4 regions of the Rhizobium sp. Pop5 genome follow, and region 2 is predicted to be linked to each of the others. Evidence: riboswitches for the same ligand, from Rfam matches in the RefSeq annotation. Region 2 holds a riboswitch; each other region holds the start of a gene.
The links. A riboswitch is a leader RNA that binds a small molecule or an ion and turns the genes downstream of it on or off. The one in region 2 is predicted to bind cobalamin.
Positions count from the first base shown of each region.

Region 1: another riboswitch for cobalamin. It lies ahead of nrdH (glutaredoxin-like protein NrdH); the one in region 2 lies ahead of bluB (5,6-dimethylbenzimidazole synthase).
Region 3: another riboswitch for cobalamin. It lies ahead of cobU (bifunctional adenosylcobinamide kinase/adenosylcobinamide-phosphate guanylyltransferase); the one in region 2 lies ahead of bluB (5,6-dimethylbenzimidazole synthase).
Region 4: another riboswitch for cobalamin. It lies ahead of NE852_RS13515 (ABC transporter substrate-binding protein); the one in region 2 lies ahead of bluB (5,6-dimethylbenzimidazole synthase).

Region 1 is NZ_CP099399.1:3,548,920-3,556,879, forward strand. Features, by position in the region: gene nrdF (class 1b ribonucleoside-diphosphate reductase subunit beta) at 1-875, opposite strand, end outside; gene nrdE (class 1b ribonucleoside-diphosphate reductase subunit alpha) at 1,049-3,217, opposite strand; gene nrdI (class Ib ribonucleoside-diphosphate reductase assembly flavoprotein NrdI) at 3,196-3,597, opposite strand; gene nrdH (glutaredoxin-like protein NrdH) at 3,611-3,832, opposite strand; cobalamin riboswitch at 4,097-4,322, opposite strand; gene NE852_RS19640 (heavy metal translocating P-type ATPase) at 4,739-7,051, opposite strand; gene NE852_RS19645 (helix-turn-helix domain-containing protein) at 7,122-7,544, shown strand; gene NE852_RS19650 (TIGR03862 family flavoprotein) at 7,615-7,960, shown strand, end outside.
Region 2 is NZ_CP099399.1:1,905,154-1,913,113, forward strand. Features, by position in the region: gene NE852_RS11600 (DUF2865 domain-containing protein) at 1-827, shown strand, start outside; gene bluB (5,6-dimethylbenzimidazole synthase) at 839-1,528, opposite strand; cobalamin riboswitch at 1,570-1,757, opposite strand; gene NE852_RS11610 (putative quinol monooxygenase) at 2,049-2,369, opposite strand; gene NE852_RS11615 (3-deoxy-7-phosphoheptulonate synthase) at 2,705-3,772, shown strand; gene NE852_RS11620 (TolB family protein) at 4,003-4,833, opposite strand; gene NE852_RS11625 (NAD+ synthase) at 4,949-6,628, opposite strand; gene NE852_RS11630 (DUF1003 domain-containing protein) at 6,806-7,336, shown strand; gene NE852_RS11635 (VOC family protein) at 7,357-7,960, opposite strand, start outside.
Region 3 is NZ_CP099399.1:2,028,375-2,036,334, reverse strand. Features, by position in the region: gene NE852_RS12270 (chloride channel protein) at 1-772, opposite strand, end outside; gene NE852_RS12265 (hypothetical protein) at 775-1,047, opposite strand; cobalamin riboswitch at 1,055-1,450, shown strand; gene cobU (bifunctional adenosylcobinamide kinase/adenosylcobinamide-phosphate guanylyltransferase) at 1,756-2,265, shown strand; gene cobW (cobalamin biosynthesis protein CobW) at 2,270-3,316, shown strand; gene cobN (cobaltochelatase subunit CobN) at 3,326-7,279, shown strand; gene cobO (cob(I)yrinic acid a,c-diamide adenosyltransferase) at 7,276-7,908, shown strand; partial or broken gene NE852_RS12235 (glutathione S-transferase family protein) at 7,918-7,960, shown strand, end outside.
Region 4 is NZ_CP099399.1:2,266,326-2,274,285, reverse strand. Features, by position in the region: gene NE852_RS13525 (hypothetical protein) at 294-1,568, shown strand; gene NE852_RS13520 (hypothetical protein) at 1,581-2,999, shown strand; cobalamin riboswitch at 3,179-3,434, shown strand; gene NE852_RS13515 (ABC transporter substrate-binding protein) at 3,608-4,624, shown strand; gene NE852_RS13510 (iron ABC transporter permease) at 4,621-5,661, shown strand; gene NE852_RS13505 (ABC transporter ATP-binding protein) at 5,658-6,422, shown strand; gene NE852_RS13500 (PAS domain-containing methyl-accepting chemotaxis protein) at 6,477-7,960, opposite strand, start outside.

The DNA.
Region 1 (7,960 bases), 1.6 Mb from region 2:
GACAGTGCCGACAGGATCGCCGGATTGACCTTGCAGGCCTCGGCCGGGAAGAGCGCTTCATAGCCGAGGTTCATCAGCGCCTTGTTGGCGTTGTAATGCAGGAATTTCTTGACGTCCTCGGTCAGCCCGACGCCGTCATAGAGAGCTTCGGTATATCTTGCCTCATTGTCATAGAGCTCAAGCAGCAGGTCGAAGGCGAAGTCCTTGATCTCCTGTTTCCGCTCATTGCCAAGTCGCTCCAGCCCACGCTGGAATTTGTAGCCGATATAATAACCGTGCACGGCCTCGTCGCGGATGATCAGCCGGATCATATCGGCCGTATTGGTGAGCTTGGCGCGGCTCGACCAGTACATCGGTAGGTAGAAGCCGGAATAGAACAGGAAGCTTTCGAGGAAGACGCTCGCGACCTTCTTTTTCAAAGGGTCGCCTGAAGCATATTGCTCCATGATCAGCGCCGATTTGCGCTGCAGGAACTCGTTTTCCTCAGACCAGCGATAGGCGTCGTCGACATCGGGTGTCGAGCACAGCGTCGAGAAGATCGAGGAATAGGAGCGGGCATGCACCGCCTCCATGAAGGAGACGTTGGAAAGCACCGCCTCCTCGTGCGGCGTCGCGGCATCTTCCATCAACCTAATGGCGCCGACGCCGTTCTGGATCGTGTCGAGCAACGTCAATCCGGTGAACACGCGGATCGTCAGCTGCTGCTCTGCCGGCGTCAGCGTTGCCCATGAGGGAATGTCGTTGGAAAGCGGCACTTTTTCCGGCAGCCAGAAATTGCCGGTGAGACGGTTCCAGACTTCGAGATCCTTGTCGTCCTCGATGCGGTTCCAGTTGATGGCGCGCACGCGGCTGATTGGCTTTACGGCGATGTTCATGGTGATTAAGTCCTTCCAATATCTGATTGCGCTCGGAGCCCCCTCACCCCGCCCTCTCCCCGAGGGGAGAGGGGATGTCGCGTCTGCCGCAAATGTCTTCTCCCCATCGGGGAGAAGGTGCCGGCAGGCGAATGAGGGGGCCATTTGCTCAACGGCTCGCGGCCGAAATCAATTCACAGCGTGCAGGAAACGCAGCCCTGCACCTCCGTGCCGGACAGCGCCATCTGGCGAAGGCGAATGTAATAGATCGTCTTGATGCCCTTCTTCCAGGCGTAAATCTGCGCCTTGTTGATGTCGCGCGTGGTTGCGGTGTCGCGGAAGAACAAGGTCAGCGACAGGCCCTGGTCGACATGCTGGGTCGCCGCCGCGTAGGTGTCGATGATCTTCTCCGCCCCGATCTCATAGGCGTCCTGGTAATAATCGAGATTGTCGTTGGTCATGAACGGCGCCGGGTAATAGACGCGGCCGATCTTGCCTTCCTTGCGGATCTCGATCTTCGAGACGATCGGATGGATCGAGGAGGTGGAGTGGTTGATGTAGGAGATCGACCCTGTCGGCGGCACCGCCTGCAGGTTCTGGTTATAGAGACCGGAAGCCATCACCGTTTTCTTGAGCGCCGCCCAGTCTTCCTGCGTCGGAATGTGGATGCCGGCATCGTCGAAAATTGCGCGAACCTTCTCCGTCGCCGGCTTCCATTCCTGCTCGATATATTTGTCGAAATAGTCGCCGGAGGCATATTTCGAATTTTCGAAGCCCTTGAAGCTCGTGCCCCGCTCGACCGCCAGCAGGTTCGAAGCGCGGATCGCGTGATAGGTCACCGCATAGAAATAGATATTCGTGAAATCGACGCCTTCCTCGGAGCCATAAAAGATGCGCTCGCGGGCGAGATAGCCGTGCAGGTTCATCTGTCCGAGGCCGATCGCATGGCTCTCGTCATTGCCCTTTTCGATCGAAGGCACCGAGGAGATGTGGCTCATGTCGGAAACTGCCGTCAGCGCCCGGATCGAGGTTTCGATCGTCTTGCCGAAATCGGCGGAATCCATCGCCGCCGCGATGTTCAGAGAGCCAAGATTGCAGGAAATATCCTTGCCCATCGTCTGGTAGGAGAGGTCGTCATTGTATTCGCTCGCCTCGCTCACCTGCAGGATCTCCGAGCAGAGATTGCTCATGGAGATGCGCCCGGCGACCGGGTTCGCCCGGTTCACCGTGTCCTCGAACATGATGTAGGGATAACCGCTCTCGAACTGGATCTCGGCGATCACCTGAAAGAATTCGCGTGCCTTGATCTTCTTCTTGGAGATGCGGGCATCCGCCACCATCTCACGGTACTTCTCCGTCACCGAGATTTCGGTGAACGGCGCGCCGTAGACGCGCTCCACGTCGTAGGGCGAGAAGAGGTACATATCCTCATTGTTTTTGGCGAGTTCGAAGGTGATGTCGGGCACGACGACGCCGAGCGACAGCGTCTTGATGCGGATCTTCTCGTCGGCATTTTCGCGCTTGGTATCGAGGAAGCGCATGATGTCGGGGTGATGGGCGTGGAGATAGACCGCGCCCGCGCCCTGGCGCGCGCCGAGCTGGTTGGCATAGGAGAACGAGTCTTCGAGCAGCTTCATGATGGGTATGATGCCGGAGGATTGGTTCTCGATCTGTTTGATCGGCGCGCCGGCTTCGCGAATATTCGTCAGCGACAGCGCCACGCCGCCGCCGCGCTTCGACAGTTGCAGCGCCGAATTGATCGACCGGCCGATCGATTCCATATTGTCCTCGACACGCAAAAGGAAGCAGGAGACGAGCTCGCCGCGCTGCTTCTTGCCGGCATTCAAAAAAGTCGGCGTCGCCGGCTGGAACCGGCCGGAAATGATCTCATCGACCATGTCGCGGGCAAGGGTCTCGTCGCCGCGGGCCAAAGTCAGTGCCACCATGCAGATGCGGTCTTCGTAGCGCTCCAGATAGCGCTTCCCGTCGAAGGTTTTCAGCGTGTAGCTGGTGTAATATTTGAAGGCGCCGAGAAACGTGGGGAACCGGAATTTCCTGGCATAGGCCTGGTCGAACAGGTCACGGACGAAATTGAAGGAATACTGGTCGAGCACTTCCTGCTCGTAATAGCCTTCAGTGACCAGATAATCGAGCTTCTCCCTGAGGTTATGGAAGAACACCGTGTTCTGGTTCACATGCTGCAGAAAATACTGCTTGGCCGCCATTCGGTCTTTGTCGAGCTGGATCTTGCCCTCGTCGTCATAGAGGTTCAGCATCGCGTTCAGCGCGTGATAATCGAGCGTTTCCGCAGCCTTCAGCGGCTTTGCGCCCACATCCCGCGTCAAATTTGTTCCCGTGTCCAAAATCGTCCCATCCCATCTTTGACATTGGCGACATCCTCGGAGGTTCCCAGGAGCTCGAACCTGTAGAGGTACGGCACCTGGCACTTCTTCGAGATGACATCGCCGGCAAGCCCGTAGGTCTCGCCGAAATTGCTGTTGCCCGCGGCGATCACGCCCCGGATGTTGGAGCGGTTTTCCGCATCATTGAGGAAACGGATCACCTGCTTGGGCACGGCCCCTTTACCGCCGTCCCCGCAATAAGTAGGCGAGATCAGCACGTAGGGTTCGCGAATGTGGATATCTTCAGCGCTGAGGGGAATGCGCGCCGCGCGCAATCCCAGCTTCTCGACGAAACGATGGGTATTCCCGGATCGGCTGGAATAATAGACGATCAGCCCCACCGCTCTTCTCCGATCAGGAGAGCGCGCTGATCATATCGGGACGGAAGCCCGCCCAGTGGTTCTCGCCGGCAACGACGACCGGAACCTGCATGTAGCCCATGCCGCGCACGCGATCGAGCGCCTCGGTGTCCTGGGAAATATCGACGATGTCATAGTCTACCCCCAGGCGATCCAGGGCGCGATAGGTGGCGGTGCACTGAACGCAGGCAGGCTTGCTGTAAACGGTAACGCTCATCATGTTCCTCGTGATGTCAATGAATTCAGGACGCAGGACTGGGATCGGGCGCCATGCGGCGTCCGGGGCAAAGTTTGATAATGATCTGGCAAAGTTGGCGCTTTAAACGCCCAATAGCATCCCTCGCAGGATGTGCGCGGGTGGCGGCCTTGATGTTCTCGACATGACTTCAAACCCCGAAGTGCTCATGCGGATGTTCGGGGGCAGTGCAACAGGCACGGATAGATTCCGTCTTCATGCACGCGACCTTCCGGACACCCCGCCCGTGGACGTTTCGTTCGAGGCAGGTCTCCTGGCTCACGGGTCGAAGCACCCTGCCCAGCCTTCCCGGAACCTCATGCTCCAGTGACCTGAAATCGGACAGTTGCTCGCCGCTCACAGTTGCGGGGGCAGCTCCGGCATTGCCGCGCCGTAATGGCGAAGCGCACCGTATTCCCATCTTAGCCCCCGATCCTCACGAATCGAAGGAACCTCAAACACTAGATATAGTACGCGAATCCCAATTCGCGTCAACGGATGGTTTGTGCATCGCGTTACGGGAGGTTTGAAATCACTGCATTCCTGTGAAAAACAGGGATAACGAAGGCTTAACGAAAAGACGCTGTAGAGAAGGGTCCGATAAAGAGACCCGGCCTGTCGCCAACTCCCAGGCTGGGACAAGCCATGCAAAACTCGCAACGTCATCCTCGGCCTTGTGCCGAGGATCTGCGCCGCTCAATTAAGCACCTGAAAATAAATGGTTTCTTGTCAAACAATTACAGCGGTCAGATGCTCGGCACAAGGCCGAGCATGACGGAGAGACCTTGTCGACAAACTGAGAGCCGGCCTAAGCGATGGCCCGCTCCGCGGTTTGGATTCTCGATCGCGCCCAAATCGGTGGTCTTTACATCGCCATTCGGGAAAAATTCATCCCTTTAAGCGAAGCAGCCTGAGCGCATTGATCGTCACCAGCACGGTGGCGCCGGTATCGGCGAGGATTGCCGGCCAGAGCCCGGTAATGCCGGCGATCGTCGTCACGAGGAAGACCGCCTTCAGGCCGAGCGCGATTGTGATGTTCTGCAGGATGTTGCGCATGGTCCGCTTGGAAAGCGCGATCATCCGCGCCACGTCCCCGACGCGCCCGTGCAGCACGGCGGCATCCGCCGTCTCCAGCGCCACATCCGTGCCGCCGCCCATGGCGATGCCGATATCGGCCGCCGCCAGCGCCGGCGCGTCGTTGATGCCGTCGCCCACCTTGGCGACGGTGAAGCCTTCACGCTTCAATTCGCCGACGACCCGCTGTTTGTCCTCCGGCATCATCTCGCCGCGCCAGTCGATGCCGAGCATGCCGGCAACGGCCGCCGCCGTGCGTTTGTTGTCGCCCGTCAGCATCATTGCCTTCACGCCTGCCGATTTGAGCGCGGAAAGTCCAGCCCCGGCATCCTCGCGCGGCTCGTCGCGCATGGCGATCAGGCCCGCGGCTGCGCCATTGACGAGCAGCACCGATACGCTCTTGCCTTCGTCATTCAGCGCCGTGATGCGCCCATCCTGCTCTCCATCGAGCGCCCCGCGCTCGCGAGTTGCGGACGGCGACAGCAGATCCAGGGTCTCGCCCCCGACTTTGCCGGTGACGCCCTTGCCCGGCAGCGCCTCCAGCTCGAAGGCCGGCGGCACGGGAACGCCGCCGGCCTTGGCGCGATTGAGGATTGCCAGCGCCAGCGGATGGCTGGAACCTTGCTCCAGCACCGCCGCGCGCGACAGGACCTGCGCTTCGCTCAAGCCGAAGGAAACGATGTCGGTCACCTGAGGTTTGCCTGCCGTCAGCGTACCCGTCTTGTCGAAGGCGACCATCGTCACCTTGCCGAGCGTTTCCAAGACCGCGCCGCCCTTCATCAAGAGCCCGCGCCGGGCGCCGGCCGACAGCGAAGCAGCGATCGCCGCCGGCGTCGAGATGACGAGGGCGCAAGGGCAGCCGATCAAGAGGAGCGCCAGCCCCTTGTAGATCCATTCGCTCCATGAACCGCCGAAAAACAGCGGCGGAACGACCGCAACGAGGGCTGCGACAACCACCACGCCCGGCGTATAATAGCGTGAGAACCGATCGATGAAGCGCTCCGTCGGCGCCTTCGATTCCTGCGCTTCCTCCACCAACTTGACGACGCGGGCGATGGTATTGTCGGCGGCGGCCGCCGTGACGCGAACCCTGAGCACCGCATCGCCATTGACCGTGCCGGCGAAGACGACGGCATCCACGCCCTTGCGCACCGGCGTGCTTTCGCCCGTCACCGGAGCCTCGTCGATCGCGCTCTCGCCTGATACAATGACGCCGTCTGCCGAGATGCGGTCGCCGGGGCGAACCATGATGATCGCACCGACGGCGAGGCTCTCCGCAGGCACTTCCCGCGTCTGCCCATTGTCTTCAAGCAGCGCATTCTTCGGCACCAGCGTCGTCAGCGACTGGATGCTTTCGCGCGCCTTGCCCGCAGCCACACCCTCCAGCATCTCGCCGACAAGGAACAGGAACACGACGGTTGCCGCTTCCTCACCGGCATTGATGATGACGGCGCCGACAGCGGCGATCGTCATCAGCATCTCGATCGAAAACGGTGTGCCCGATAGGGCCGCCATGACCGCACGCCGCGCGATCGGCACGAGACCGACCAGCATGGCGACGATGAAGGCATAGGGGGCGATTGCCGGCACGAGATGGCCGGCGGCATAGGCGGCAACGAGCGCTGCACCGGAAAGGATGGTCAGCCGCCCCTTCTTGCTCTGCCACCAGGGGCCGGACATCGGCGCGTGGTCGTGCCCGTGCAGGCCCTCGATTTCCTTTTCACCATGAGCGTGGTCGTGATCCCCATGATCATGGTCATGGCCGGCATGGTCGTGATCATGACCTTCGTGATCGTGATCATGGCCCGCATGATCGCCGTGATCGTGGTCGTGGCCCGCGTGATCGTGCCCATGGTCATGGTCGTGATGGTCATGCGTGCCGTGTTCATGCGCAGGCGCCGCACCTGCGGCAAGCGGCGCGACTGAATAGCCGAGCCCCGTCACCCTCTTCTCGATCGCCTTGAGGTCACTGCTGCCGTCATGCCGGACGGTCATCGTGCCCGCCATCACCGAGACGGAAACATCGGCAACACCAGCCACGCGCCGGACCGCCGTGTCGATCTTGGTTGCACAGGCGGCGCAGTCCATGCCGCCGACCCGGTATCGCGTCTCGCTCGTTTCAGCCATCGTCGCTTCCTTGCCAAACAGAAGCATCTCTCCTACATCCTCTAGCGACTAGAGGTGCAAGAGAAAAATAATGAAAAAGATTACGATTGGTGAAGCTGCGCGCCAAAGCGGCGTGAAGGTGCCGACGGTGCGTTATTACGAGAGCATCGGCCTGCTTGCGGCGCCGAACCGCAGCGAAGGCAACCAGCGCTCCTTCGAGCCCGCCGACATCAGCCGCCTCGCCTTTATCCGTCATGCCCGCGAGCTCGGCTTCGAGATCGAGGCGATCCGCACGCTGCTGACCCTGCAGGACGATCCGAACCAGTCCTGTGCCTCGGCCGACGCCATCGCCAAGGCCCGCCTCGTCGAGGTCGAGCAGCGCATCCGCAGCCTGATGGCGCTAAAAGCCGAGCTGGAAACCATGGTGGAAGGCTGCGGCCATGGCCGCGTCGACCAATGCCGCGTCATCGAAGTCCTCGCCGACCACGGCCAGTGCAGGCATTCGCACCATTGACGGCTTGCGCCATTGAAGGTGACCCGCGCCCGCACCAAAACTGCCTGAGACAGAATCGCGCGAGGCACCCATGAACCAGAAGCGGATTGCCATCATCGGTGGCGGCCCGGCAGGCCTTGCGGCCGCCGAACTGCTTTCGCTCTCCGGCCATGCGGTGACCGTCTATGACGCCATGCCGACCTTCGCCCGCAAGTTCCTGCTGGCCGGCAAATCGGGTCTCAACATCACGCATTCCGAGGACTATGCCCGTTTCGCCACGCGCTTCGGCACGGCTTCCGCCCATCTGCGCCCGGCCCTCGATGCCTTCACGCCCGCTGATGTCAGGGATTGGGCTGCAGGGCTCGGGACCGAGACCTTCGTCGGTTCCTCTGGCCGGGTTTTCCCGAAGGTGATGAAGGCCTCTCCGCTGCTGCGCG
Region 2 (7,960 bases):
AACTTGCTCAGGCCGAAGGCCGGATGACGGACAATATCCGTTATCTCCAAGATCGCCGCGACGAGCTGCGCAACCAGGGCGACGGAACTGACGACGCGCGCCGCGAACTGACCGCCGCTCTCGAGCGAAATGGCTGCAACAGCGACAATTTCTATGCGCCGACCGAGCGCAGCGCCAACGACCCCGCCCCGAGTGTCGAGGAACAGGCGATGCGCACCGATACCTTCATTCCGCTCGGCGGAGGTGAACAGGTTGACCCAAGTTACTACGGCCTGCCGCGGGCCGAGATGCTCTCGCCCGTCAGCACCATCTGCGTGCGCAGCTGCGATGGCGGCTTCTTTCCGATCAGTTCGAACGCCACCTCGGTCGATTTCGGCCGTGATGCCCAGACCTGCGCCAAGATGTGCCCCGGCATCGAGACGCAGCTCTTTTATCGCGACGTGACGAGCACGGAAGCCTCGAACATGATCTCGGTCGCGACGGGCACGCCCTACAGCGCGATGAAGAACGCCTTCGTCTACAAGAACCGTGCGCCTGGCGAAAAGAACAGCTGTGCCTGCAATCTCACCGCCTATTACAACGAGATGCGCAGCAAGCAGGCCCTGAGCGAACCGCCGCAGCAGGGTTCGATCACCACGATCCACACCGATCCGCCGGCCAAAAATGCTCCAGCAGCAGCCGCGCCGCAGCCATCCGCTCCGGAGCGTCCCTACGATCCCACGCAGAACAAGGTCCGCCAGGTCGGCCCGCAATTCCTCGCCGGCGACCAGGGCTCGATCGATCTTGCCAATCCGGCGACACCCGGCCCGCAGCCGCAACAGCAGTGATTGCGACGGCTTCAGCGCTCGCTCCGTCCCCACCCGTCGTAAAACACCAGTTCTTCAAGCGGCACCCGTTGCCGCCAGCCTTTGACCGCAAGTTCCGGCTCCTCGTAAAGCCGGTCGACGAAACCGGCGCAAAGCCAGGCGACCACCTCGATATGTTCGGGTATGCCGAGAATGGTCTTTAGGTCGCCTTCGCGGAAAATGCTGACCCAGCCGATCCCGATCCCTTCCGCCCGCGCCGCGAGCCAGAGATTCTGGATGGCGCAGACCGTGGAATAGCTATCCATCCGGGGATTGTGCGTGCGCCCCAGCACAACGCTGCCGCTGCGCGTGGGATCTGAGGTCACGCAGATCCCGAGCGGCGCCTCGACGATGCCCTCGAGCTTGAGCGAGCGATATGTCTGCCGCCGCTCACCCTCGAACATCAGCGTCGCCTCCTCATTCGCCTTTACGAAGGCATCGCGCACCCGTGCCCTCACCTCGGCGCTTCTGACCAGAATGAAATTCCACGGCTGCATGAAGCCGACGGACGGCGCGTGATGCGCGGCGTTCAGCAGCCGCTCCACGACGTCGTCGGGCAAAGGATCGGGCAGAAACTGGCTGCGCACGTCACGCCGCGTCATGATCGCGTGATAGACGGCCTCGCGTTCGGCCAAGGAAAAACCGGATGCCGCCGAAAGGGCATCCTTATCTAAGGGTCGCATCGTCAAATCCCCAACAACGCAACCGCCCGCCGTCCGCGCGGGTTGGGTCTATCTCGCCAGGCCGGTCTTCTGACTTGGCGTCATCCGTCTGCCGCGGCCTTCCCGGCGAAAAGCCAGTGGCATAATGAGCGGCAGGCGTCGGCCTTACAGCGTTGGGCACGTTCCGGCCTTGCACCGGATTCCCGATTCTCCCGCTGAGGCAGCGGGCACCTGACGGCGCATCTATTTCAGGAATCAGGTGCGTCGGCAAGCCGGCCGATGTTGTCTTCGAGCCGTCTTCAGTTGGCGGATGCACGATGCTCCCTGAATGCCGCTGCCAGCGTCCTGAGCGCCGCGCGCGACCTGGCGTCCGTCGCCGCAAACCAGCCAAGCGCCGCCAGGCCGAGGCCGAAGAAGCGATGGCGGAGAACAGCTCCTAGACTTTGTCGGCCAAGAAAGGGCGCGGTGGAGATCGACGCCCGGACCAAATCCGACGCCTCTAACGTTTGACGTCCCTTTGATCGCCATCCCGAAGCGGACCTCAGTTAGCTCTATTAGTCTGCCGAGATTTCGTATGCGCGGCAGATCGCCCTGGTTGCGGCTCCCCATGCCGAAGCCTTCGTACGGATTTGATGTGCTTCAAACGCAAGCCTATCAATAAAACGTTTTCAACGCGCCAGATCATGGGATCTTCGGTCTGTGTAACCTCAAATGAAAGGCAACCCGGCTCTGCCCTGGTCAGGCGAATGTGTTCAGGAAGATATTTCTGGACGATATCGATCTCGTCCAAGGATGCACAAATTAATTGTCCCGAAAGGCGGACCTTGCCAGTCTCGTCGTTCGGCCCGTTGCTCTGATCCATCTCATGATCCTGCTTTTTGACTTGCTGAACTTTATTGCACGGCGCCGAAGGACGGCAAAGTCCCGCAATCCGTGCCCCTACCTCCTTTGGGCTCCGCCGGTGCCACCCGTTGCTTCCAGGCTGCAAATTCCGCGTGACAAAACCCGATCGTGACGCTACATACGCCTGATGTCGATCATGTCCGTCTACGCCTCGCGATTTTATTGGTACCGCTTCTCACAGCGGACGCGGGTCCATGCGTAACTGAATTCGACGCGACGACAACCCGAACAGCCGCTAGTCTACCTGGCGGCTTTTTTGTTCCGCGCGGGTATGACCAAACAGGAGCATACCCCGTGTCCGATACCATTGATGATCTGCGTATCCTCGAGATCACCCCGCTTACCAAGCCTGCCGATATCATTGCCGAAATTCCCCGCAACGCTGGCGTCAGTCAGACCGTGACCAGCAACCGCGATGCGATCCATCAAATTCTTCGGGGCGAGGACGATCGGCTGATCGTCGTCATCGGCCCCTGCTCCATCCACGATCCCGTTGCCGCCCGGGACTATGCCGCACGGCTTGCGGAGCAGCGACGACGCCTCGCGGGCGATCTCGAGATCGTCATGCGCGTCTATTTCGAAAAGCCCCGCACCACGGTCGGCTGGAAGGGCCTGATGAACGACCCGCATCTCGACGGCAGCTACCGCATCGAGGAAGGCTTGCGCATCGCGAGGGGCCTGCTGCTCGACATCAATGCGATGGGCCTACCCGCCGGCGTCGAATTCCTCGACACGATCACGCCGCAATACATTGCCGACCTCGTGAGCTGGGGCGCGATCGGCGCACGCACGACCGAAAGCCAGATCCATCGCCAACTCGCCTCCGGCCTTTCCTGCCCGATCGGTTTCAAGAACGGCACCGATGGCGGCGTCCGCGTGGCGCTCGACGCGATCCTTGCCGCCTCGCAGCCGCATCACTTCCCCGCCGTGACCAAGGACGGCCAAGCGGCCATCGCCTCCACGACAGGCAACGAGGACTGCCACATCATTCTCCGCGGCGGCAAGCGGCCGAACTACGAGGCGGCCGACGTCCAAGCCGTGATGGCCGAAGCGACCAAGCTCGGTGTCAACCCGCGCATGCTGATCGATGCCAGCCACGCCAACAGCGGCAAGGATCCGATGAACCAGCCGAAGGTCGTCCGCGACGTCGCCGGCCAGATCCATGCCGGCAACGACCACATCAAGGGCATAATGATCGAGAGCAATCTCGTCGCCGGGCGCCAGGACCTCGTTCCCGGGAAACCGCTGGTCTACGGCCAGTCGATCACCGACGGCTGCATCGGCTGGGACATGTCGGTCGACGTGCTCGAGAATCTGGCCCAGGCCGTCCGCGATCGTCGCACGGCCACCGTCGCGGCCTGAGCGGCACTATCAAGCGCGGCGGGCAGATATCCCGCCGCCCATTCACAGGTCAATCCTCGTCCAAAAGATGCAGGCCCTCATAGGTCCAGAAGCCGCCCCATGGTTCCGGTTTGACCAGACCAGAAGGCATCTTCAGGACTCTCCCATGATCCGTCTGATGCCTATTCCAGAGTGGTTGCGTCAGGCATGAGGGCGCCACCACCTCATCAAAAAATGGCGGTCCGTCGCTCTCAAGAACTCATCGGGAAATAGCGCACATAGGCAAACTCGTCACCGTCTGGTGACCAGCAGGGCACGTTGATCGTGCCCTGCCCGCCGAAAAGCTCGAACAGCGTCTTCAGGTTGGCGCCGTCCATATCCATCAGTCGCAGGCGCACGTCGAGGTCGCGCGGATGGTCAAAGACAGAGGGGTCGTAGGAGAGGATCAGCACCTTGTCGTTGTTGGGCGACGGATGGGCGAACCAGTTGCCCTGATCGTCCGATGTCACCTGCTGGAGACCCGTGCCGTCGGGATGGATGCGCCAGATCTGCATCAGTCCGGTGCGGCTGGAGTTGAAATAGATCCACTGGCCGTCGGTAGACCAGTCCGGCCCGTCATTGCGGCCCTCGCCATGCGTCAGCCGCGTCTCCTCGCCGCCGTCGACGGAGATGGTGTAGATGTCGAAGACGTCGTCGCGGATACCGCAATAGGCAAGCTGCCGGCCATCAGGCGACCAGCCGTGCCAATAGGACGGCAGATTCTCAGTGATGAGCCGCGGCGTACCGCCTTCGATCGGCAGGGTATAGATCGCCGACTTGCCGAATTCGGTCTTGTCGGAGATGACGATCCTGGTGCCATCAGGCGAAATGCCGTGATCGTTGTTGCAGTTGACGGCAAAGCCGGTATCGACATGGACCACCTCGCCGCCATCAAGCGGCAGCCGAAAGAGCAGTCCGTCGCCGTTCATCAGCAGGTACGAACCGTCGGGCGAGAAATTCGGCGCTTCCACCAGCTTGTCCGTTTGCCAGACTTCGCGGGCCCTGCCCGTCCTAATGTTGTAGATCTCGACGGAGCTGCGCATGTTTCCTCCTCCCGAAAATTCGATGGTGTCAGTGATCCCGATCGCGCCAGAGATCCCGATCGCGCCAGAGATCCCGATCGCGCCAGAGATCCCGATCGCGTCACGGATCCCCGCGTCAGCGATCCCTGAACCGGTTGGTGATGGGATAACGCCGGTCGCGCCCAAAGTTCTTCTTGGTGATCTTCACACCCGGCGCCGATTGCCGGCGCTTGTATTCGGCAAGATATAGCAGATGCTCGACGCGGTGAACGGTCGCCACATCATGGCCGTGCGCGACGATCTCCTCGACCGCCATTTCCTTCTCGACGAGACATTCGAGGATATCGTCGAGAACGGGATAAGGCGGCAGCGAATCCTGGTCCTTCTGGTCCGGACGCAACTCGGCTGAGGGCGCCTTGTCGATGATATTCTGCGGGATCACCTCGCCGGATGGCCCGAGCGCACCCGGCGGCACGTTTTCGTTGCGCCAGCGGGAAAGCGCATAGACCTGCATCTTGTAGAGGTCCTTGATCGGGTTGAAGCCGCCATTCATGTCGCCATAGAGCGTGGCGTAGCCGACCGACATTTCCGACTTGTTGCCCGTCGTCACCACCATCGAACCGAATTTGTTGGAGATCGCCATCAGGATGACGCCGCGCGCCCGGCTCTGCAGGTTCTCTTCGGTGATGCCGCTGTCCGTACCCTCGAAGAGACCGGCAAGCGCACTGCTGAAGCCCGTCACCGGCTCTTCGATCGGCACGATGTCATACCGGCAGCCGAGCGCCTTGGCGCAATCGGCCGCATCCTTAAACGAATCCTCCGAGGTATAGCGGTATGGCAGCATGACGGTGCGCACCCGCTCCTCGCCCAGCGCATCGACCGATATCGCCGCTGAGATCGCCGAGTCGATGCCGCCGGAAAGGCCGAGCACGACCGATTTGAAGCCGTTCTTGTTAACGTAGTCGCGAAAGCCGAGCAGGCAGGCGCGGTAATCGGCCTCTTCGCCCTCAGGGATATGCGCCATTGGCCCCTCGGCGCAGTGCCAGCCGGCGTCACCGCGCTTCCATGTCGTTACAGCAAGCGCGGTCTCGAACTGGCTCATCTGGAAGGCGAGCGACTTGTCGGAATTGAAGGCGAAGCTCGCGCCGTCGAAGACCAGCTCGTCCTGGCCGCCGAGCTGGGCGGCGTAGATCAGCGGCAGGCCGGTCTCGATCACCTGCTTCAGCACGACCTGATGGCGGATATCGACCTTGCCGCGATAATAGGGCGAACCGTTCGGCGAGAGCAGGATTTCCGCGCCGCTTTCGGCCAGCGTCTCGCAGACGCCGAGATCACCCCAGATATCCTCGCAGATCGGAATGCCGAGCCGCACGCCACGGAAATTCACCGGCCCCGGCATGGCGCCCTGGTCGAAGACCCGCTTCTCGTCGAACTCTCCGTAATTCGGCAGATCGACCTTGTCGCGCACCGCAATCACCTTGCCGCCGTCGAGCACGGCGACCGAATTATAGCGCCCGTTCTCATCCTGCCGGGGAAAGCCAATGATGAGACCCGTCCCGCCATCGGCGGTGTCGGCCGCAAGGCTCTCCACTGCCTTCCAGCAGGCGCGGATGAAGGCGGGCTTTAGCACCAGGTCTTCCGGCGGATAGCCGGAGATGAAAAGCTCGGTCAGGACAAGCAGATGCGCGCCCTCGCGGGCCGCATCGGCACGCGCCTCGCGTGCTTTGGCCAGGTTGCCGGCGACATCGCCAACCGTCGGATTGAGCTGCCCGACGGCAATGCGGAAGATATCAGAGAGAGCGTTTTCCTGTGTCATGTCATTCATTTATCCCGCAGCTTCCGCTACGGCAACACGTTCGCTCCGAAAGCAGCACCTGCCGCTGACGAAATTTTTATGAACGGTGCGCCAGAGCGCCGCGGAGCTCGATACGCATTGCAATTTGCCAAAGGAGCGGAATACTGCGCCCAAAGCGACAGCAGCGGAAACAGGGCCATGAATACTCTTTCGAACTACGTGCACCACCATTTCGACAAGCCGGCCGATGAACTCGGCGATATCGAAAAGCGCGTGCTGGCGAAAACGCACGAACGCAAGATCATCTCCACCGATGTTAACGCCGCCTTCTCCGCCGAAGCCTCCTTCGGCGAGCGCGTCGCCGACGGCATCGCCCGCGTCGGCGGCTCCTGGTCCTTCATCATCGCCTTCCTGGCCTTCCTCGTCGTCTGGACGTTGATCAACACCATCATTCTCGCGACCGGCGCTTTCGACCCTTACCCCTTCGTCTTCCTGAACCTGATCCTGTCGATGCTCGCCGCCATCCAGGCGCCGATCATCATGATGTCGCAGAACCGCCAGGCCGAGCGCGACCGCTTCGAGGCCGCCAAGGATTACGAGGTCAATCTCAAGGCCGAGCTCGAGGTGCTCTCCCTGCATCAGAAGATCGACATGCACGTGCTGACCGAATTGACGGCGCTGCGAGAGGAAGTTGCGCGTCTCACAACTGCGCTTGCCGCCAAAAGCTGAGGCTGCCTGTAGCCCTGCGATCAGCCGCCCGGGCCGGCAAACAGGATGAGATTTCCATCGGGATCCAGCACGATGAAGTTTCTGGCGCCCCACGGCTCCTTTTTGAGGGCCTGATGGAACGGCACCCCTGCAGCCTGGAAATCCAGGAAGAGGCGCTTGATTTCGTCTGATGTATTAACGGTGATGGAGGCAGAAAGCAGGTGTTCCCGCTGCCTGATATCGCCGACGAATACCGGCTCGCATACAAGCCCTAGCGCGAGTTGCGCATTGTCGCGGACGATCTGCCCGTAAAACGGCGGGTCGCCATAAACGAAATCGACGATGAAACCGAGCTTGCCGGTGAAGAATTCGCACGACGCCTTGATATCGGTGACAAACAACTGCGCCGATATCGAACTCAGGACTGGCTGTGATGCGGCCTGTTTTTTCGGATCTGTCATGGCTGCGGCTCCCGCCTTGAGCGCCTGCCATCCCTCGAACCCCAATTGCCGTGCGATCAGATCCTGCGCATCGCTGAGCTTGAAGCCCGCCGCCAGCACCTGCCTGTCATCCAGATGACGGAAGCGCGGCAAATGAGCTCTGATCTCGGCTGCAACAGGGTAGTATCCTTCGCGGTGCCATCGC
Region 3 (7,960 bases), 120 kb from region 2:
AGAAGACGCCGAGCAGCAGCGCCGGGATATAATCGGCAGGCACGACCGAGCCGAAGCTGCCGATATCGATGGTGAAATCGCCATCGGCAAGCAGCCTTGCGACGAGTGTGGAAACGAGGGCGGAGGTGACGACCGGCGTCAGCGACACGATCGTATAGGTGCCGATGATGAGCTCGAAGGCATAGAAGGCGCCGGTCAGCGGCGCATTGAAGGCGGCGGCGATGGCGCCGGCTGCGCCGCAGCCGACAAGGATGCGCAGGTCCGAGCGGCGAAGCTGCAGCTTCAGTCCGAATTTCGAGGCGAGGCCGGCGGCAAGTTGGGTATAGCCGGCTTCCAGGCCGACGGAGGCGCCGAAACCGTTGGAGAGCAGGTTCTGCACGGCAACGATGATGCTGTCGGTCAGGGAAAGACGGCCGCCATGCAGGGCATTGGCCTCGATCGGATCGACCATCGGCTTCTTGCGCCGTTTCGCCAGCACCAGGAGCAGCAGCCCGAGCAGGACGCCGCCCATGACGGGCGCGGTCAGCAACAGCAGCTTGTCGTCGATGTCAGATGAACTCAACCTCTCGCTGTCTGCTATGCCGAATATCAGCTGGTGCAATTCGTTCGAAACGAAACTCATGCCGGTGACGGCAAGTCCCGAAGCGATGCCGACGACGGCGCCGGCCAACGACAGGCCGATTTCGCTGCGTCGCGTCAGAACGCGCAAACGGCCGGGATCGAGGAAAACACGCAGCGCGCGGAGACGGCGCCGATCCAATTTCATGAGCATGGCTAGACAACTAGGCAGGGAGAGGCCGGGTCAAGGGTGAAGGCCGGGTCCGCTTGCGATGCAATTGCGGCAAAAAGCCGGCGTGCCAGACAAATTTTTATGACATAAGCCTCTGATAAATGACGATATTTTAGGTAGAGTAAGTCGTGTCGGCGTTTGCCTGCCGGCTCGCTGGCCATTCCGGCGTGCCAAGGCCGGTTGACTTCACCCCGGAGCTTGCCTAACCATCCTTGATATAAAGGGTGGTCGCCTGACCATCCCACGATGATGGTCATCTGACCATCATCGGATATAACGGATGGTTCCGGATCGGCGTTACGCTTTCCGGATGAAAAGGGAATGTGACGAGGCGGACCCAAGCCGGGCGCTTTCATCACAGCCGACCCCGCGACTGTAGAGCGGTCAGGGTCTTGCATCCGGCATCGAGCCTTTTTCGTCGGCAGCCCGCAATGGTGCGGGCGGGCGGAGCGGAGGAGATGCCGGAAAAGCCACTGGAAATGCATGGTGATCAACCGGGGTCGGACGCCTCTATTTCTACGAATCGTCCACCTTTTCACGAGATGCAGCCGGGAAGGCGAGGCAGATCCGCTGGCACGATCAGGGGCGACCGGAAACGGTCGTCCCGGTCGCGGCCGATACCCGCGAGCCAGGAGACCTGCCATCCCGTGCCGGGCGAAAAGCCCAACCCTGGGCAAGAGGCCCGCTGCCAGCACGGAGGTTGTTTTGGCTGAACGATTGAATTCGGCGCTGCCTTTGGTGGCAGATGTGGGGCTTTCGGCCTTGTGCGTCGAGTATGCGGTACCCCCCTCTGTCCTGCCGGACATCTCCCCCACAAGGAGGGAGATGGAATCGCGGCGACGATCTCCCCAAACAACTGACGTAAGGCGATGGTCTCGCCTCTTGCCGATCTCCCCCCTTGTGGGGGAGATGTCCGGCAGGACAGAGGGGGGTGCAACACCCTCCGCTGCAGAAGGCGTCCGAGCATGAGCACCACCTTCATCCTCGGCGGCGCCCGCTCCGGTAAATCGCGTTTTGCCGAAAACATCGTCACGGCGACCGGCCTCGAGCGTCATTACATCGCCACCGGCCGGGCGTGGGACGATGAAATGCAGGCGCGCATCGACCAGCATAAGGCGGATCGCGGCCCATCCTGGACCACGCATGAGGAACCGCTGGAGCTTGCCGAGCGGCTTACGGCCATCGATGGCGAAGGCAGGGCGATTCTTGTCGACTGCCTCACACTCTGGCTCACCAATCTGATGATGGAGGGGCGCGATATCATCGCCCAGTCCGTTGCGCTCGCCGCCTGGTTGCCCCAAGCGAAGGCACGGCTCGTCATCGTTTCCAACGAAGTCGGCCTCGGCATCGTGCCCGAGAACCGCATGGCGCGGCAATTTCGCGACCATGCCGGCCGGCTGCACCAAATGATCGCGGCCAATGCCGACGACGTCTATTTTATCGCGGCAGGACTGCCGCTGAAAATGAAGGGTTAGTTCCATGCAGCAGAAAATTCCCGCAACCGTCATCACCGGCTTCCTCGGCGCCGGCAAGACGACGATGATCCGCAACCTGCTTACCAATGCCGGCGGCAAGAAGATCGCACTCATCATCAACGAATTCGGCGATCTCGGCGTCGATGGCGATGTGCTGAAGGGCTGCGGGGCGGAGAACTGCACCGAGGACGATATTATCGAGCTCACCAATGGCTGCATCTGCTGCACGGTGGCCGACGATTTCATCCCGACCATGACCAAGCTTCTGGAGCGCGACCAGCGCCCCGATCACATCGTCATCGAAACCTCGGGACTTGCGCTGCCGCAGCCGCTGGTGGCCGCCTTCAACTGGCCTGATATCCGCAGCGAAGTTACCGTCGACGGCGTTATCACCGTCGTCGACAGCGCGGCTGTTGCCGCCGGCCGTTTTGCCGACGACCACGATGCCGTCGATGCGCGCCGCGCCGAGGATGAATCGCTCGATCATGAAAGCCCGATCGAAGAACTTTTCGAGGATCAGCTGACCTGCGCCGACCTGATCGTGCTGAACAAGACCGATCTCATCGACGCCGACGGGCTCGGCCGCGTGAAGAGCGAGGTCGCCTCGCGCATTGTCCGCAAGCCCGTGATGATCGAGGCCCGGAATGGCGAGGTGCCGGCAAGCGTGCTGCTCGGCCTCGGTGTCGGCACCGAAGACGATATCGTCAACCGCAAGTCCCATCACGAGCTGGAGCATGAGGATGGCGAGCCGCATGATCACGACGAATTCGACAGTTTCGTCGTCGAACTTGGCGCGGTCGCCGATACGGTAGCATTCGTCGAGAAGCTGAAGGGCATCATCGCCGAGCATGATGTGCTGCGCCTCAAGGGCTTCATCGATGTCTCCGACAAGCCCATGCGCCTGCAGCTGCAGGCCGTGGGTGCCCGCATCGACCAGTATTTCGACCGCGCCTGGGCGCCGGGTGAAGCCCGCAGCACCCGCCTCGTCGTCATCGGCCTGCACGAGATGGATCAGGACGCGGTGCGCAAGGCGATCGAAGCGCTCGTCTGAGGATATTAAATGCATCTGCTTCTGGCCCAGCAGGGAACGATCAGTGACGGGGACGAGGCGATCGACCTCGGCCAGTCGCCGGGCGATATCCTGTTCCTGTCGGCCGCCGACACCGAGCTTGCGGCGATTGCCGCGGCTCATGCCGGTGGGATGGCGGGGTATTCGCTGAGGCTTGCGAGCCTGATGAGCCTGAAGCATCCGATGTCGGTCGATACTTACGTCGAGCGGACCGCGCGGCATGCGAAACTGATCATCGTGCGGGCGCTGGGTGGGGCAAGCTATTTCCACTATGCGCTGGAGGCGCTGCATGCGGTGGCGGCGCGCAGCGGGGCACTGATTGCGGTGCTGCCTGGGGATTCCAAGCCGGATGCCGGGCTGACGCCGTTTTCGAATGTGGCGTTGGAGGATCTGAATGCGTTGTGGGCTTACCTGATCGAGGGCGGGGATGCCAATGCGCGGGGCTTTCTGGCCTATGCGGCGGCAATGCTGTCTGGTGAGGAGAAGCCGGCGCCGGCTGCGCCGTTGATGAAGGCGGGGATCTGGTGGCCGGAGCGGGGGTTGATTGGGGTTGAAGAGTGGGAGAGGCTTGTCTCGGGCGTGCCGACGGCAGAGGTGAGATTCGAACTTACGGAACGCCCCACCGTCGCCATCGCCTTCTACCGCGCCCTCGTCCAAAGCGGCGAAACAAAACCCGTCGAAGCCCTGGTCGAAGCCCTGCAGGCGGAAGGCCTCCGCCCGCTGCCGGTCTTTGCCTACAGCCTCAAGGATCCCGTTTCCAAGGGCATCCTCGAATCCATCTTCGCCGACCTTAAACCCGATGTTGTCATCAATACGACGGGCTTTGCCGTCTCCGCACCGGGCGCCGATCGCGAGCCGACGGTGCTGGAGGCGAATGACGCGGTCGTGCTGCAGACGATCTTTTCGGCCTCGTCGCGGGAGGCATGGGCGGCCTCGTCGCAGGGGCTCTCGGCCCGCGATCTCGGCATGAATGTCGCGCTGCCGGAGGTGGATGGCCGCGTTTTGTCGCGTGCCGTCTCCTTCAAATCGGCCGCCCGTTACGATGCCGCGGTCGAGGCCAATATCGTATCCAGCGAGCCGGATGCCGGGCGCATGGCCTATGTCGCTGATCTTGCCGCCAACTGGGCGCGGCTACGGCAGCGGCCGCCGGCGGAACGGCGTGTTGCGCTTGTCTTGGCGAATTATCCGAACCGGGACGGGCGGCTCGGCAATGGCGTCGGCCTGGATACGCCGGCCGGCACGATCGAGGTGATGCGGGCGATGACGGAGGCCGGTTATCCCATTGCCGATATTCCCGCCGATGGCGATGCGCTCATGCGGCATCTGATGGCGGGGCCGACCAATTCCGGCTTCGATGGCAAGGTGGTGCGCGAGCGGCTTTCCCTGAGTCGATACAGGAGCTTCTTTGCGTCTCTTCCCAGTCAGATTCAGGATGAGGTGACGGCGCGCTGGGGCGATCCCGAGGCTGATCCCTATATGCGGGATGGCGCTTTCGCGCTGCCCTTTGCCCGCTTTGGTGGCCTGCTCGTCGGCATCCAGCCGGCGCGTGGCTATAATATCGATCCGAAGGAGAGCTATCACTCGCCGGATCTCGTGCCGCCGCACGGTTACTTCGCCTTCTATGCCTTTTTGCGCGAAGAGTTCGGCGCCGATGCCGTCATTCACATGGGCAAGCACGGCAATCTGGAATGGCTGCCGGGCAAGGCGCTGGCGCTGTCGGAAGCCTGTTATCCCGAGGCTATTCTTGGGCCGCTGCCGCATCTTTATCCTTTCATCGTCAATGATCCCGGCGAGGGTACGCAGGCCAAGCGCCGCACGGCCGCCGTCATCATCGATCATCTGACGCCGCCTTTGACGCGGGCCGAAAGCTACGGGCCGCTTAAGGACCTGGAGGCGCTGGTCGATGAATATTACGAAGCCTCGGGCGGTGATCCCAGGCGTATCCGGTTGCTGTCCCGGCAAATCCTCGAGCTTGTTACCGATATCGGGCTGGACCGTGACGCGGGGATTGCGAAAGGCGAGAGTGAAGGCGAGGCGCTGAAGAAGCTCGATGCCTATCTTTGCGATCTCAAGGAGATGCAGATCCGGGATGGGCTGCATGTGTTCGGGGTGTCGCCCGAGGGGCGGCTGCTGACGGATCTCACCGTGGCCCTGGCGCGGGTGCCGCGCGGGCTGGGTGAGGGTGGAGATGCGAGTTTGCAGCGGTCGATTGCGGGGGATGTGTTGGCTTTCCCCCTTCTCCCCAGCGGGGAGAAGATGTCCGTCAGGACAGATGAGGAGGCGAGCGACGTCAGGAGCGAGCGGCTGAGCGCAGGCGAAGCCGAGTCTGTGGCCCCCTCATCCGACCCTTCGGGCCACCTTCTCCCCGCTGGGGAGAAGGGGAGTCGCGCACTTCAGTGTCCCTTCGATCCTCTCGACTGCGACATGGCCGCCCCTTGGGCTGGCCCAAGGCCGCCAATCCTTATCGACCTCCTCGACGCCCCCTGGCGCACGAACGGCGACACCGTCGAGCGCATCGAGCTGCTCGCCGCCAAGCTCGTTTCCGGGGAATTGGAATGCCCAACCCTCTGGTCCCAAACCAAAGCCGTGTTGGATGAAATCGAGGCCCGCTTGAAACCCTCCATCCTTGCCAGCGGCCCGGCGGAGATTACCAGTCTGCTGCGCGGTCTCGATGGCCGTTTCGTGCCGCCTGGCCCCTCCGGCGCGCCGACGCGCGGGCGGCCGGACGTCTTGCCGACGGGGCGGAATTTCTATTCGGTGGACAGCCGGGCAGTGCCGACACCGGCGGCTTATGAGCTTGGGAAAAAATCCGCGGAATTGCTGATCCGCCGCTACGTGCAGGATCACGGGGAGTGGCCCGTCTCCTTCGGGTTGACGGCCTGGGGCACCTCCAACATGCGTACCGGCGGCGACGATATTGCCCAGGCTTTGGCGCTGATCGGGGTCAAGCCGGTGTGGGACATGGCTTCGCGGCGCGTCACCGGCTACGAGATCATTCCGCCCGCCATGCTGCGGCGGCCGCGGGTGGATGTGACGCTGCGCATATCCGGCTTCTTCCGCGATGCCTTCCCGGAGCAGATCGCGCTGTTCGACAAGGCGATCCGTGCCGTCGGAGCTTTGGACGAGGATGCGGCTGACAATCCGATTGCCGGGCGCATGCGCGGCGAGGCGGCGCGGCTGGCCGCAGCCGGGCTCGACGAGAAGGCCGCGGCAAAGCGGGCGGGGTATCGTATCTTCGGGTCGAAGCCCGGTGCCTATGGCGCTGGCCTGCAGGCGCTGATCGACGAGAAGGACTGGGAGCGGCGGGCCGATCTTGCCGAAGCCTATCTCGTCTGGGGCAGTTATGCCTATGGCGCGGGTGAAGAGGGGCGGGCCGAGCGCGGGGTCTTCGAGGAGCGGCTGCGCTCCATTCAGGCCGTCGTGCAGAACCAGGACAATCGCGAGCACGACCTGCTCGACAGCGATGATTACTACCAGTTCGAAGGCGGCATGGCGGCGGCGGCCGAAGAGCTTGGCGGGGTGCGGCCGGCGATCTACCACAATGATCATTCCAGGCCGGAGAAGCCTGTTATCCGCTCTCTGGAGGAAGAGATCGGGCGCGTGGTGCGCGGGCGCGTCGTCAATCCGAAATGGATCGAGGGCGTCATGCGCCATGGTTATAAGGGCGCTTTCGAGATTGCAGCGACGGTCGATTACCTCTTCGCTTTTGCTGCGACCACCGGTGCTGTCGGCAATCATCATTTCGAGGCGGTTTATCAGGCCTTCGTCGGCGATCCCAAAGTGCGCGATTTCATGGCCGAGAAGAACCCGGCGGCGCTTTCCGAGATGAAGGAGCGGCTGATGGAGGCAATCGAGCGGGGGCTCTGGACGCCGCTCAGCAACTCCGCGCAATTCGATCTCACTGATATCAACGAAAGCAAGAAAAGAGCAGGTAGCCAACCATGACCGAAGAGCCAGTCGTACCAGCCGAGAAGGACGATGCCCGTCACGCCGAGAAGATGGCGAAGAAGAAGGCCGCGCGTGACAAGATCATGGCGACCAAGACGGATGAGAAGGGCCTGATCATCGTCCATACCGGCAAGGGCAAGGGCAAGTCGTCGGCTGCTTTCGGGATGATTTTCCGCCACATCGCCCATGGCAAGCCTTCGGCTGTCGTGCAGTTCATCAAGGGCGCGATGTGGACGGGCGAGCGCGACCTGATCGAGAAGCATTTCTCCAATGTCTGCCAGTTCCACACGATGGGCGAGGGCTTTACCTGGGAGACGCAGGACCGGGCGCGGGACGTGGCGGCTGCGGGTGTCGCCTGGGAAAAGGCCAAGGAGCTGATCCGCGACGAGCGCAATTCGATGGTGCTGCTCGATGAGATCAACATTGCGCTTCGCTACGACTATCTCGATATCAACGAGGTGGTGGAATTCCTGAAGACCGAGAAGCCCTATATGACGCATGTCGTGTTGACAGGGCGCAACGCCAAGGATGAGCTGATCGAGATTGCCGATCTGGTGACCGAGATGGAACTGATCAAGCATCCCTTCCGCTCCGGAATCAAGGGGCAGCCGGGCGTGGAGTTCTAGGCCTCCAGTCCGAACCTCTCCGCCTATGTCGCCCGCGGCGAAGCGCGGCCGG
Region 4 (7,960 bases), 360 kb from region 2:
GGCAGGAGGGCCGGCATTATCCATGATCATGGGCACTGAACGGCCTGACCGAATGAACGGCATGAAATCAAGAATTCCAATAGCTTATATCGCCGGAATAAGAGTCTTCTGCCTGATCTATACTCACCGGAATACGGTAAAGTCAGAAAACGGAATTGGCCGATCCCGCGAAAGTTGTGGATATTCCGGCTGCGCAAGACGAGAGCGAAGACTCGAATCTCATTTTCTATATTTTATTTTCTCGTGGTCGAAAATTTCCGAACAAAACTATTTGTTTGATTTCGCGAGGCACTATGATTCTGCGCGCTATTGCAATCCTGGCCAGTATAGCACTCGCCTCGTGCCAGCCGAGCGACGGCACTTACCTCATGCGGGGGCCGGGTTATGAGTTGAATGCTCAACGCGCGTCCGGAACCTCCGCCAATCTTTATGCCTATATGCAGGTCATGTGCGCGGATGCCGGTCTTGCTCCCGTGTCGGCCAGCTATGCCAAGGGGTGCCCGAGCAGCCTTGATGCGAATGGATACCGGACCATGCTGCAGGCCGGGTTCAACGAGATCAATTTGGGGTGCAAGGCCTATGTCCAGTTCATTTTCGAAGAGCGGATGCGCGAGAGCCGGTTCAAGAGCACCAATTCCGCGATCCAGGCCTTCGTCAGCGGCGTCCTGACGCTCGAGGGGGCGGGAACGCGGCTGTTCTCTTATCTGATACTGTCCTCGACGGCGGCCAATGCATTTTACGATGCCTCGCGGATCGATCCCTTGCAGGGCATGACGGTCGAAAACATCCTGAAGATCGTCGACGAGCGGCAGGCCGCCTTCGAAAAGGCGGCTGCGTCGAGAACGATCACCTCGAGCCCGCAACTCATCCGGGTCTGGCGCGAATATCAGTGGCTCTGCACGCCGCTGGCGATCAACTCGGATTTCAATGCGCTGGCGGCAGCCAGCATCGACGGCAACAAGGTCGATTTCGATGCGGATGCCCGCAAGGTGGTCAACCGCATCACCGGGACCATCGAAGGGATCAATAAATTCGAGTCCGGCAAAGGGCTGAAGCCGACCCCGAAAACGCCGTCGGTGGATGGCGCCGTCAGCGCCGTCGAAAAGGAACTGACGAGCGATCAGGTCATGCGGCTTCAATCGGCGCTCTGCACCGCGCGCGACGGGAATTTCGGCCAGGGCACGCGAGCGGCCATCAACGTGTGGCGCAGAATGATCTCGAAAAAGGGTTTGACGGACGCCGAATTGAATCAGGGCCTGTCGTCGAGCGATATCCTGTATCTGCTGCATACGGACAGCTGCAGTTCTCTCGGCTACAAGACCGTTGTCGAGCGCGGATTCCTCTACGACGCGCCGGCGCGGGAAGAGACCACGACGACGGCATCTGTCGCCTCGGGGCGTGCCCAGAACCTTCTGCTGGTCGCCGAAAAGCTCGGCGTCAGCATCAGCACCGGGGAGACCAGGATAGACGCCGGGCTGCGCACGGCGATCGGGAAAAAGCGGGCAGCGTTGGCGCTGCCGAAGGGCGATTACATCGACTACGAACTCTTCATGAAGCTATTCAGCTAGCGGGGGCACGCGATGAATATCTATCGAACCAATCGACCCTTTGTGAAACTCTTCAATGCGGCGGATGCAACGGATGCGACGGAAGTTCTGGGCATCGGCTTTTCCCGCTTCGTCGGCGACGGCACGGTTGAGAACGGACGCCTCAAGGTCACGCGGGAAGGCGAGACGGATCCGACGTGGTGGATCGACCAGGGCAGCCTGACTGTTTTGACCGCCGACGAGGTGAAGATCGAGTTCCCGCCGATCTCCGATCTGGAATTCTATGAAGACTCGGCGCTTGCCGCGCGGGCGCTTTCCGGCTTTCTCGATGCCGGCGGCATGAATGTCGAATATCTCCTGCTGCTGGCATGGGCCGAGAGCGGCTGGACCAATACCGACGCGCAAGGGCGCGATGGCGCCGATGCCGATCTTGCCGGGCCGATCGGTCCCTATCGCTTCGATCCGGATGTCTGGTCGTCTCTCCTGAAGGACAAGGACTATCAGGAGGTTCTGCGCGGGTTTGCCGATGCCGACCGGATCAAGCCGCAGGCGCAGTGCTTCTTTGCCGCCGCCCTTGCCAATCGGCTGCAGCGCGCGCTGAAATCGAAGATCTCGAACCTCGATCCGCCGGCCTGGCTGCTGCGGCTTGGCCACCGCATCGGCAAGGATGCGGCGGTTCGCTTCGCCCAGCTTGACGACGGCGATGCCGTGTCGAAGACGGTCGATGACGTCAGGGCCGTCTCGGCAGCGACTGTCAACGCCAATCCCAAGCTCTTTCCCAGCAAATCCGACACGAAGAAGTCCGATGTCGTGGCGGCGATCAAGGCGGAATTCGAAAGCGGCAAGCGGGCTGTGGTGAAGCGGCTGACCGATCTCGTGCAGCTTTCCTCCGTCGATGGCATGATCAACGGCGGCAGCCCCGATATCCGGCCCGGCGTCCTGGGTTTCCTCGATTTCATCGGACGGTATGAAGCCGCGGGCAACTACAACGCCGTGGTCGATCGCATAAAGAACGAAAACAACCCCCGGCTCGTCGCGATGAGCATCGCGCAGGTTCAGGCCTATCAGGCGACGCTGCATGGGCGGGACGCCTGCGGCAAATACCAGATCATCATGGGAACGCTGGGCGGCAATGTCGCCCCCTCGGGCCTGACGCAAGAGCGGCTTTTCGATCCAGAGGCCCAAGACCAGATCGGCTTTCACCTGCTGATGACGGTCAGGGGAGGCGAGGCTTTCCTGAAATCCGACAGGAGCGACGCGCAGTTCAAAAAATTCGCCCTGGCGGTGGCGCAGGAATGGGCGGCGATGCCGGTTCTCGAAGCGATGACGGGACACCGCGGCGTGCAGCTGCAGCGCGGCGACAGCTATTATTCGGGAACGGCAGGCAACAAAGCGCTGACATCCGCCGACGCCTTCGAAGCCGCCATCCGGAAATTCATGGCCGAGGCGTAGTCGGCTGGACTGTGGGAAGACGTGAAGGTTTCCCATTATGGCTATAACGGTTCCATGTCCAAGACCTTCCACGAGCGGTGTTGAACGCGCCGAATGACGGCCCGCGCCATGCATCCAGCCTTATTTTTCACGGCGTCGGTGCGATCCCCGCAATAATCATTGACGTCTAGCGGATCTGCGACGTAACTGGGCGTGACGGTTTCCCGAGGATGACTCCGAGGGAATTAATAGGGAACACGGTGAGGACGACCCCAAGAGGGACCGAGACCGTGGCTGCCCCCGCAACTGTAAGCGGATTGTCGCTCATATCGGGAGTGCCGGCGCGCCGGCATTTCCTGGGGCCTTCGGGCCCGGCCACTGCGAGCTATCGCGGGAAGGCTGATGAGCGGCGGATATTCGCGAGCCAGGAGACCTGCCGTCAATCACGATCCAATCAACCGGGCGGGGATGCCCGGACAAGGAGCAGACATGATTGACCTTCTGACCCTTCGCCGAACTGCGGCATGCATCCGTCTCGATTGGGCCGCCTGCGGCTAGGCTTTGCGCGCGCGCCCGCCCTTGGGCCGCGCGGCGAAGCCATGCTCCTTTCCCTTTCAATCGAGGTTTTCATGCGCCAGTTTCTCGCCACCATGACATTCGCCTTCGGGCTGATCGGCCTTGCGGCACCGGGCCTTACCGCCACCCAATATCCGCTCACCGTCAGCAATTGCGGTAAGGAGGTGACCTTCCGCAAAGCGCCGACGAAGATCGTTTCGATCGGCCAGGGCATGACCGAAATTCTCTTTTCGCTAGGCCTTGCCGACAGGATCGTCGGCACGGCTGTTTGGGTCGGTCCCGTGCTGCCGCAATATGCCGATGCCAACAGTCGGATCAAACGACTTGCCGACAACGATCCAAGCTTCGAATCCGTTGTCGGGCAGGAGCCGGACATGGTGGCTGCCGAGTTCGAATGGCATGTCGGCGCGCAGGGCTCCGTCGGCAAGCGGGACCAGTTCGGGGACCTCGGGATCAACACCTATCTTTCGCCGGCCGATTGCGTTGCCAAGGTCAACACCGATGGCGGCGACGGCGTGCGCAAGGAGCTGTTCACGATGGAGCTGGTCTACCGTGAGATCGCCGAGCTCTCGGAAATCTTCGACGTGAGGGAGCATGGCGATGCGCTGATCGAGGAGTTGAAGAAGCGCGAAGCCGATGCCGTCACCTCCATATCGAATGCATCGGGCAAGAACCTGCCGGTCGTCTTCTGGTTCTCCAGCAAGGAGGTCAACGGTGATGCCTTCATCGCCGGCAAGAACGGCGCGCCGGCCTACATCCTGAAGACGATCGGCGCCCGCAACGTCGTCACCACCCAGGAGGAATGGCCGCTGGTGGGCTGGGAAACCATCGCCGAGGCGAACCCCGCCGTCATCGTAGTCGCGACCATGGATCGGCGCCGCTATGCGGCCGACGATCCCAAGGTGAAGATCGATTTCCTTGAGCACGATCCGGTGACCAGGGAACTGGATGCGGTGAAAAACAGGCATTTCGTGATGATGGACGCGCAATCGATGAACCCGACGATCCGCACGATCGACGGCATCGAAACATTGGCGAACGGCATCAAGTCCTTCGGCCTCTCGCAGTGAGAGCAGCATCGTTCAGGCAACAGGGATGGTGGGCGCTTGCCGCGCTCACCATCGCAGCCCTTCTTCTTCTCGGGCTGATGATCAGCCTTGCCGTTTCCATCGGAGAGATCTCGATACCGCTGGCGACGACGGCGGAGGCGGTCTCGAACCGCCTGTTCGGCACGGAATTCGTGCTCAGTCGTATCCACCAGGGCATCGTCTGGGATTATCGTCTCAGCCGGGCGCTGGTTGCCGCCAGCGCCGGTGCGTCGCTTTCGCTCTCGGGCGCGATCCTGCAGGCGCTGCTGCGTAATCCGCTGGCCGAGCCCTATGTGCTCGGCATCTCCGCTGGCGCTTCGACGGGGGCGGTCTGCGTGATGATTCTCGGCTTCGGCTACGGCGTTCTCGGTCTGTCGGGCGGCGCCTTCGTCGGCGCGGTCGTCGCGTTCCTTCTGGTCGGCTTTTTGGCGACAGGAGCAGGAGGCACCGGCGAACGCATCATCCTCTGCGGGGTCGCCGGTTCGCAGCTCTTCAATGCGCTCACCTCCTATATCGTGACGACCTCGGCCAATGCCGAGCAGGCGCGCGGCGTTCTGTTTTGGCTGCTGGGTTCGCTCAGCGGCGTGCGGTGGCCGGATGTCTATCTCGCGGTGCCGATCGCATTTGCCGGCTTTTTCATCTGCATGGCCCATGTGCGGGCGCTCGACGCCTTCGCCTTCGGCACGGACGCAGCCGCCTCGCTCGGCATTGCCGTGCGCCGCGTCCAGATCATGCTTTTCGGCCTGACTGCGGCGATGACGGCGAGTGTTGTCAGCATGGTAGGCTCGATCGGTTTCGTCGGTCTGGTCATACCCCATGCCGCCCGCTTTCTCGTTGGGCCAGGGCATCGGCAGCTGTTGCCGGCAACGGCACTCGGCGGTGCGATCTATATGGTCGGTGCCGATATCGTTTCGCGCATCCTTATACCGCAGCAGATCCTGCCGGTCGGCGTCGTCACGGCGCTCTTCGGTGCGCCGGCCTTCGCCATCATCCTTTATCGCGTGCGGAGAAGCGCATGAGCATCAAGATCGAAGCGGTGAGTTTTGCCGCCGGCGACACCGTCATCGTTAACGGCGTCAGCCTCACGGTGGAAAGAGGCAAGGTGCTCGGCCTGCTCGGGCCGAACGGGTCCGGCAAATCGAGTCTCCTGAGGTTGATCTGCCGGCTGCGCAAGGTCCGTAGCGGTATCATCCGTCTCGGCGAGGACGATATCGCCTCGCTGTCGCGCGTCGCGCTTGCGCGCCGTATCGCCTTCGTCGAGCAGCAGTCGACGACCGATACGCAACTGACCGTGCGCGATGTGGTGCAGCTCGGCCGCACGCCGCATCGCGGGCTGCTCATGCCCTGGGGTGAGCAAGACGATGCCGCCGTCGAGGAGGCCCTGTCGCGGGTGGACATGCGGGAGAGGGCGGGCCAGCTCTGGCAGACGCTGTCGGGGGGCGAGCGCCAGCGCGTGCACATTGCAAGATCGCTGGCGCAGTCGCCGAGCGAACTGCTGCTTGATGAGCCGACCAACCATCTCGATATCCAGCACCAGCTCGACATCCTCTCGCTGATCGCCAGGCTCGGTATCACCTCGGTCGTCGCGCTGCACGATCTCAACCTGGCGGCGATGTTCTGCGACAAGCTGGTGGTACTGCGCAAGGGTGAGGTCGTGGCCTCAGGCACGCCGGAGGACGTGCTGACGGAAGAGCTGATCGGTCGGGTGTTCGGTGTTCGTGCCCATGTGCAGAAATCGGCCGTGCACGGCCGGCATCATATCCAATATCTGATGGACTGAGGATGGCGGCAGGCGCAGATGCCGCGCCTGAGCCTCCGGCACCGCTTCGGGCAATCAAAAATCCTGCCAGCCTTCCGCCACGGCGGCCGAGCCGTGGGATCTTGCCGGGCGGGGCCGCTGGAACGGCTTCGGCGAGGCCGACTTGATGTCGGAAAGGGCCGAGACATTGGTCCCTCTCGGCGCGTCGTCGAAGCGGAAATGGCTGAGGAGTTCGAAAAGGGCTGAGGCCTCGCGGGCGAGGCTGTGGCTGGCGGCGGTCTGTTCCTCGACCATGGCGGCGTTCTGCTGCGTGCTCTGGTCGACGGTGTTGACGGCACGGTTGACTTCGGCGAGCGCGGTGGACTGTTCGCGCGAGGCTTTGACGATCGCGACGACATTGCCGTTGATATCGTGAACCTGCGTGGCGATTTCCTCGAGCGCGCTGCCGGCCTTGCTGACCAGCGTCACGCCGGTGGCGACATGGCCGCTGGAGGCGGTGATCAGCGTCTTGATCTCCTTGGCGGCGCTGGCGGAGCGCTGCGCCAGCTCGCGCACCTCCATGGCGACGACCGCAAAGCCCTTGCCGGCTTCGCCGGCGCGGGCCGCCTCGATGCCGGCATTCAGCGCCAAGAGGTTGGTCTGGAAGGCGATCTCGTCGATGACGCCAATGATGTTGGAAATCTCGCGCGACGAATTTTCGATCTGGTCCATGGCTTCGATGGCGTCCTTCACCACCTGGCCCGAATGCTCCGCATGGGCCTTGGTGTGGGTCACCAACTCGCCCGCCTCGCCGGCGCGCTTGCTCGCATCCTTGACGGTGGTGGTGATCTCTTCCAGAGCCGCGGCCGTCTGCTCGACGGAAGCGGCCTGCTGTTCGGTTCGTTTGGCCAGATCGTCGGCAGCGCTGCCGATCTCCTCCGAGCTCGAGGAGATCGCCTTGGCATTGTCGGCAACGGTCGCCATCGCATGCTTGAGCTTGTCGGAGGCGCTGTTGAAATCGGTGCGCAGGCGCTCCAGCGACGGAATGAAGGGTGATGCGATCGTCTGCGAGAGATCGCCGTTCGACAGATTCGTCAAGCAGGCGGCGAGCTGTTCGACGTTTTCGACGCGCGGCGTCACGTCGGTCGCGAATTTGACGACCTTGAAGACCTTTCCGTTCATGTCGAAGATCGGATTGTAGGAGGCCTGGATGAAAACCTTGCGGCCGCCTTTGCCGATGCGCATGAATTCGTCGGCGGCGAGCTTGCCGGCGGCAAGGCTCGGCCAGAATGCCTTGTATTCCTGCGATGCGGCATAGGCCGGTTCGCAGAACATCGAATGATGCCGGCCCTTGATCTCCGAAAGCGAGTAGCCGAGCGCATTCAGGAAATTCTCGTTGGCGGCGAGGATCTCGCCCTCCGGCGTGAACTCGATGATCGCCTGGGCGCGCGAGAGCGCATCGAGCTTGCCCGAGTCTTCGGCCGCGATCAGCTTCTGGCTGGTGATGTCGGTGGCGATCTTGATCACCTTGACCGGCTTGCCGCGGCGGATCACCGGATTGTAGGAAGCCTCGATCCACA